2 linked regions of the Niveibacterium microcysteis genome follow. The protein of the gene in region 1 interacts with the protein of each later gene in a pairwise test. Links are inferred from orthologs where the notes say so. Each region holds a gene or a part of one and is shown on either strand. Other genes may lie near its edges.

Region 1 (3,400 bases):
ACCTGCGCTATGGCGGCAAGGTGCTTGGCGTGTGCGGCGGCTTCCAGATGCTGGGAGAGGCGGTGTGCGACCCGCGAGGCGTTGAAGGCGCGCCGGGCGACACGGAAGGCCTTGGCTTGCTTTCGATGCGCACCGAGCTGTGCGCCGAAAAACAGCTACGTCGGGTGGCCGGGCGCCTGACGCTGGGGGGTGAGTGTCTGACAGGCTACGAGATCCACGCCGGCGAATCGTCGGGAACAGCCCTTGGCCGCCCCTTATGCTCGCTCGACGACGGTCGCGCAGACGGTTCGATCAGCGCGGACGGCTGTGTCGCCGGTACCTATGTGCACGGCCTCTTCGATCAACCTGAAGCATGTCGCGCGTTGCTGGCGTGGGCTGGACTGATCGCCGCCGAAACCCCCGCGATGGACGTGCTGCGGGAGACCGCGCTGGACCGGCTTGCGGATGCGATCGAGGCGCACCTGGACTTGGCGCGCCTCAATCGGATGACTGGCGTGGGTTTCAGCCGTTGACTTCGTTGTGCTGTTGCTGTGGCGGGCGCGGCACCGGCGTGGGCTGGGGTTGCGCCGGCAGCAGCGGTGCAGGCGAGGGTGTCGGAGCGCTTTGCTGAGCAGGCGCTTCGCCATCTGCTGGCACCTCGGTTTCCGGTGGCGGCGTACCGAGACGCTCTTCGTAGACGAAGTCCTCCTTGCCGTCGGCCGTCGTGATCGTCAGCAGGCCCTGCGGTATCTCCATGAGCTTCTCCGGTACACCCTGCAGTGCCTTGGCCATGAAGTTAACCCATACCGGCAATGCTGCTGCGCCACCCGTTTCGCCAGAGCCGAGCTTGCGTGGCGTGTCGTAGCCGATCCACGCAATGCCGACGAGTGTCGGCTGGTAGCCGCAGAACCATGCGTCCACATATTCGTTGGTGGTGCCGGTCTTGCCGGCCAGGTCGCCCCGCTTGAGGGCGAGCGCCTTGGTCGCCGTGCCGCGGCGCACGACGTCCTTCATCATGCTGTCCATCATCCAGGCGTTGCGCGGGTCGATGACACGCGGCGCACCGTCACCCGCACTGGTTGTCTGCGTACGCGCCAGCACGCGGCCCTGACTGTCCTGCATTTCCTTGACGATGAACGGCTGCACCCGATAGCCGCCGTTCGCGAACACCGAGTAGGCCTGCGCCATCTGCCACGGGGTCACGGAGCCTGCACCGAGCGCCATGGTCAGGTAGGCCGGATGCTTCTCCGGGTCAAAGCCGAAGCGGGCTGCGTAGTCTTGCGCGTACTGCGGGCCGATCGAGTTGAGCAGGCGGATCGACACCATGTTCTTGGACTTCGCCAGCGCGGTCCGAATCGACATCGGGCCGTCGTATTTGCCGTCGTAGTTCTTGGGCTCCCAGGCCTGGCTACCGGTCTGACCGGAAGAGAAGGAGAGCGGCGCGTCGTCAACGATGCTGCTCGGGCTGTAACCCTTCTCCAGTGCGGCGGAGTAAATGAACGGTTTGAAGCTCGATCCGGGCTGACGCCAAGCCTGAGTCACATGATTGAACTTGTTGCGGTTGAAGTCGAAGCCGCCCGCGAGCGCGCGCACGGCGCCTGTCGCCGGTTCGACGGCGACAAATGCCCCCTCGACCTCGGGCACCTGGACGATCTCCCAGCCCTTCGCGCCCTCGGCGACGCGCACGACCGCGCCACGGCGTAGGCGCTTGGCCGGCGCTGCATTGTCGGCCAGCATCGGCGCCACAAACCGCAGTGCCGGTCCTGTGAATTCCAGCACCTCACCACCGCGGCGGTAGGCGCGAATGCGCTTGGCGTTCGCTTCCAGCAAAATCGCCGGCACCATCTCGCCGTTGTCGGGAAAATCCTCCAACAACACATCGAGCTGCTCGTCGCTGTCCGAACGCACGGCGGACATATCGACGTATGCCTCCGCACCACGATAGGCATGGCGGCGCTCGTAGTCGAGCAGGCCGCGGCGAAGCGAGTTGTAGGCCGCCTCCTGATCTGCGGCCTTGATTGTCGTGATCACTCGGATGCCGGCGGTGTAGGCGGCATCCTTGAATTGCTCGACCGCCATCTGGCGCGCCATCTCGGCGACGTACTCGCCATGCACCGGGTAGCTTTCTGCGCCGCCGCGAACCACCTTGAGCGGCGTCTTCAAGGCCTGCTCATACTGCGCTGCGTCGATGTAGTTCAGCTCGCGCATGCGGCGTAGCACGTAATGCTGACGCTGCGTGGCGCGCGTCGGATTGCTGATCGGGTTGTAAGCAGAAGGCGCCTTGGGCAGGCCCGCCAGCATCGCAGCCTCAGCAACATTCAACTGTGCGAGATTTTTGCCGTAATAAATCTGCGCGGCCGCCGCGAAGCCGTAGGCGCGTTGGCCAAGGTAGATCTGATTGAAATACAGCTCGAGGATCTGATCCTTGCTGAGATTCTTCTCGATCTTGATCGACAGCAGGATCTCGTAAAGCTTGCGGCTATAGCTCTTTTCCCGCGTCAAGAAGAAGTTTCGTGCAACCTGCATCGTGATCGTGCTGGCGCCTTGGCGCTTGCCCCCCGACGTCAGATTGGCCACTGCCGCGCGCGCGAAACCGGCTACGTCGATCCCGCCGTGCTCGTAGAACCGGTCGTCTTCCGCCGCGAGGATGGCGTTCTTCATGTACGCCGGCACTTCCTGGATCTTCGCGAATGTGCGGCGCTCCTCGCCGAATTCGCCGATCAGCTGGCCATCGGAAGTGAAGACGCGGAGCGGGATGCGGGGTCGGTAGTCGGTCAGCGCCTCGAGTGTCGGCAGCTTCGGCCAGGCGAAGGCGACGGCCAGCCCGACGGTGGCGGCAGCCAGCAGGAGTAGTCCGACAAAAATCGCGAATATGTAGGTTGCGATGCGCATGGATCGGAAGGTGGGATGGGATGCGGGATTATAGGCGAGCCAAGGCCTGCGGCCCGCCGAACATTCCTAATTCATACTTTTGTCTTTACATACGCTGAAAGATGCTGCTAGGATTTCAAGTAAATTGTGGCAATTGTGCCTAATTTGTTGATTGAAAAGGGAATTTTCCCGTGATCGACTTCTCTTCGATCTTCGCCGGAAAAGCGCGCCCGTTGATCGGTCTGGACATATCCTCGTCCGCCGTCAAACTGGTCGAGTTGTCCGACGTAAACGGCCGCCAAAGGCGCCTGGAACGCTACGCCATCGAGCCTTTGCCTCGTGACGCAGTGAGTGACGGCAACATCGCCCAGCTCGACGTGGTTGCGGATGCGGTACGACGAGCGTGGAAACGGATGTCGACCACCACCCGGAACGTTGGTATGGCGTTGCCTGCGGGCGCCGTCATCACCAAGAAGATCATCCTGCCGGCCGGGTTGCGCGAGACCGACATGGAAGTTCAGGTCGAGTCCGAAGCCAATCAATACATTCC
Region 2 (3,115 bases), 370 kb from region 1 along the record:
GAACTCGAGCTGGGTCTGCGTGCCATTGCGCCAGCCTTTTCCGAGCACGCCGCCGGAGCCGATCGCGATCTCGGACTGAATGGTATGGAAGCCCTTGCCCAGCGGGTCGGAGGTTGGGTCGAGCAGGGTGCAGATGCGGTGTTTCTGGTAGTCGCGCAGGCCAGGCCATTGCACATCCGGTGCGCAGATCTTGTCTTCTGTCGCGACGATTGCGCCCACGCCAACTGCGCCGGCCAGCATCACCGGCGCGATCAGCTTCCACGAAAGGCCGGCGAAGAAGATCACGAACAGCCCGGCGGACAGCACCAGGATTGCGGTGCCAAGGTCGGGCTGCTTGGCGATCAGGCCGACTGGAATCGCAAGCAGCACGGTCGCAACGATGAAGTCGCGCACCGCGAGCGAGCCCTCACGGATCTGGAAGTACCAGGCCAGCATCAGCGGCATCGCGATCTTCAGCAGCTCGGAGGGCTGAATCCGCATGATGCCCAGATCCAGCCAGCGCTGCGCACCCTTCGAGATCTGCCCGAACAGCGCCACCGCGACGAGCAGCAGCACGCCCACCACATAAAGCGGCAGCGCGAGAGTTTGCAGCCGCTGCGGCGAGATGTTGGCAACCACCCACATCACCGCGAGCGCCACGCCCGTGTTGATCAGTTGCGCCTGAATGCGATCGGGCGAGGCCGACAACTGCACCACGGTCGTGAAGCCGATCAGCATCATCAACAGCGAGAACAGGAATGGGTCGATCGGCGCCGCGATGCGGCGCCACAGGCGTTGCAGGATCATTCCGCCCCCGGTTGTTCTGGTGCCGCACCTTCCGGCACCTTGCCGAGCAGGTAGTAGTCGAGCACCTGGCGCGCGATCGGCGCGGCCGACTCGGCACCGAAGCCGCCGTTCTCGACCAGGATCGCGAGCGCGATCTTCGGTGCTTCCACCGGGGCAAAGGCGATGAACAGCGCGTGGTCGCGCAGGCGCTCGCCGAGTTTGTGCGATTCGTACTTGCCGCCCTTGAGCGAGAAGACCTGAGCGGTACCGGTCTTGCCAGCCGCGACGTAGGGGGCGCCAGCAAAGGCGCGCGCGCCGGTGCCGTACTTGATCACGCCCACCATGGCGTCATGGATTACCTTCACATGCTCCGGCTTGATCGGGATCGTCTTCATCGGCTCCGGCTCGATGACGCGCTTCTCGTTGGTGCGCGGATCCTGCACAAACTTGACCAGGTGCGGCTTGTACATCACGCCACCGGCCGCGAGCGTGGCGGTCGCGTGCGCCATCTGCAGCATCGTGTAGTTGTTGTAGCCCTGCCCGATGCCAACCGAGATGGTTTCGCCGGCGTACCACTTCTGCAGCTCCGGCTTCTTGAAGCGCTTCTTCTTCCACTCCGGCGAGGGCAGCACGCCAGTCGCTTCGCCGCCGATGTCGATGCCGGTGCGCGAACCGAGCCCGAACTGGCCCAGCGTGCGCGCGATGGAATCAATGCCCATGTCGTTGGCGAGCGCGTAGTAGTACGTATCGCAGGAGACGATGATCGACTTGGCCATGTCGACCGAGCCGTGGCCGCCCTTCTTGTCGTCGCGGAACTGGTGGCCGCCGAACCAGAAGTAGCCGGGGTCCGAAATCGCCTGCGACGGCGTGCGCTTGCCCGTCATCAGTGCGGCAGTCGCCATGAAGGGCTTGAAGGTCGAGCCGGGCGGATACGAGGCGTAGATCGCGCGGTGAATCAGCGGGTGGTCCGGCGAATTGTTCAGCGCATCCCAGTTCTGCGGGTCGATGCCGTCAACGAACAGATTGGGGTCGAAGGTGGGCTTGGACACCAGTGCCAGCACGCCACCGGTGCCCGGTTCGATCGCCACCAGTGCGCCGCGCCGGTTGCCGAAGGCCGCCTCGGCGATCTTCTGCAACTGGCTGTCCAGCGTCAGTACGAGTTTGCGGCCCGGCACCGGCGGGGTGCGCGCAAGCGAGCGCACTGCGCGGCCACCGGCATCCACTTCGATCTGCTCGAAGCCGGTGGTGCCGTGGAGTTCATCCTCGTAGCTCTGCTCAAGTCCGCTCTTGCCGATGTGCTCGGTGCCGCGATAGTTCGCCGCACGGTCGTCATCTTCCTCGATGCGCGTCTTTTCCTTGTCGTTGATGCGGCCGATGTAGCCCAGCACATGCGAGGCGAACTCCCCTTCCGGGTACTGGCGGAAGAGGCGCGCCTTGATATCGACGCCCGGGAAGCGGTACCGCTGTGCGACGAAGCGCGCGACTTCCTCATCGGTCAGGCGGTTGCGGATTGGCAGGCTCTCGAAGGTTTTGCTCTCTTCGAGCAGCTTCTTGAAGCGCTTGCGGTCCTTCGGCTGGATGTCGACGATGCCGGCCAGTGCGTCGATCGTGGCATCCAGATCCTTGATGCGACTTGGCGTGATCTCCAGCGTGTAGGCGGAGTAGTTGCGCGCCAGCACCAGCCCGTTGCGATCGACGATCAGGCCGCGGTTCGGCACGATCGGTACCAGCGAGATGCGGTTGTCCTCCGCTCGCGTGCTGTAGTAATCGTGCTTGATCACCTGCAGCCAGACGAAGCGCGCAACCAGCAGGCCGAAACAGAAAAAGACGAACACGCTCGCTGCCAGCACGCGGCCGCGGAAGCGCGAGATCTCCTGTTCGGGTGTCTTGAATTCCATCGATCTTCGACGCCGCTCAGAGAGGACGGTTCTGGTCGCGCTCGATCGGCTGCATCTGCGGCAGCAGCAGCACGAAGTGCGCGGGGAACCACAGCAACGCGGTGGTGAAGGTGGTGAAGAAGTACTCCCAACCCGGGAATTCCGCCCCGGCGATCAGGCGCACCACCAGCATGACGATCTGCGTCATCAGGAACAGCGGCACCATCTGCAGCGCCTGTGCCGCGGGCGGGAACCACAGCAGGCGGCGGCTCATCGTGCTCGCGATGAAGGCGAGCAGCACATAGGCCAGCGCATGCTGGCCGAGCGCCGAACCGTAGCCGATGTCGGTCAGCAGGCCGAGCCAGAAGCCGGCGCCCATGTTGACGCGTAGCGGTTCGCGCACGCACCAGAAGGCAAGTACCAGTGCGACAAAGTCCGGCACGCCCGGCAGTGCGCGGGTAGGAACCAGATTC

Evidence for each region. The genes of interacting proteins can lie anywhere in the genome.
Region 2: the proteins of JY500_RS20330 (region 1) and mrdA interact in binary tests that used the Escherichia coli proteins (3 or more experiments, as listed by UniProt). The link is inferred for Niveibacterium microcysteis from one-to-one orthologs.

What each region holds. Positions count from the first base shown.
Region 1 is NZ_CP071060.1:4,481,053-4,484,452, reverse strand. What follows is about bases 187-3,250. They hold JY500_RS20330 (penicillin-binding protein 1A), read right to left. Parts: upstream 2,872-3,250; coding sequence 502-2,871; downstream 187-501. Other genes in these bases: JY500_RS20325 (pilus assembly protein PilM), read left to right, coding at 3,042-3,250; JY500_RS20335 (cobyric acid synthase), read left to right, coding at 187-512. Also shown: more of JY500_RS20335, read left to right, coding at 1-186; more of JY500_RS20325, read left to right, coding at 3,251-3,400. UniProt on the Escherichia coli protein: Cell wall formation. Synthesis of cross-linked peptidoglycan from the lipid intermediates.
Region 2 is NZ_CP071060.1:4,113,961-4,117,075, reverse strand. Bases 224-3,115 are described here. They hold mrdA (penicillin-binding protein 2), read right to left. Parts: upstream 2,664-3,115; coding sequence 783-2,663; downstream 224-782. Other genes in these bases: mreD (rod shape-determining protein MreD), read right to left, coding at 2,680-3,115; rodA (rod shape-determining protein RodA), read right to left, coding at 224-786. Outside these bases: more of rodA, read right to left, coding at 1-223. UniProt on the Escherichia coli protein: Catalyzes cross-linking of the peptidoglycan cell wall. Responsible for the determination of the rod shape of the cell. Is probably required for lateral peptidoglycan synthesis and maintenance of the correct diameter during lateral and centripetal growth.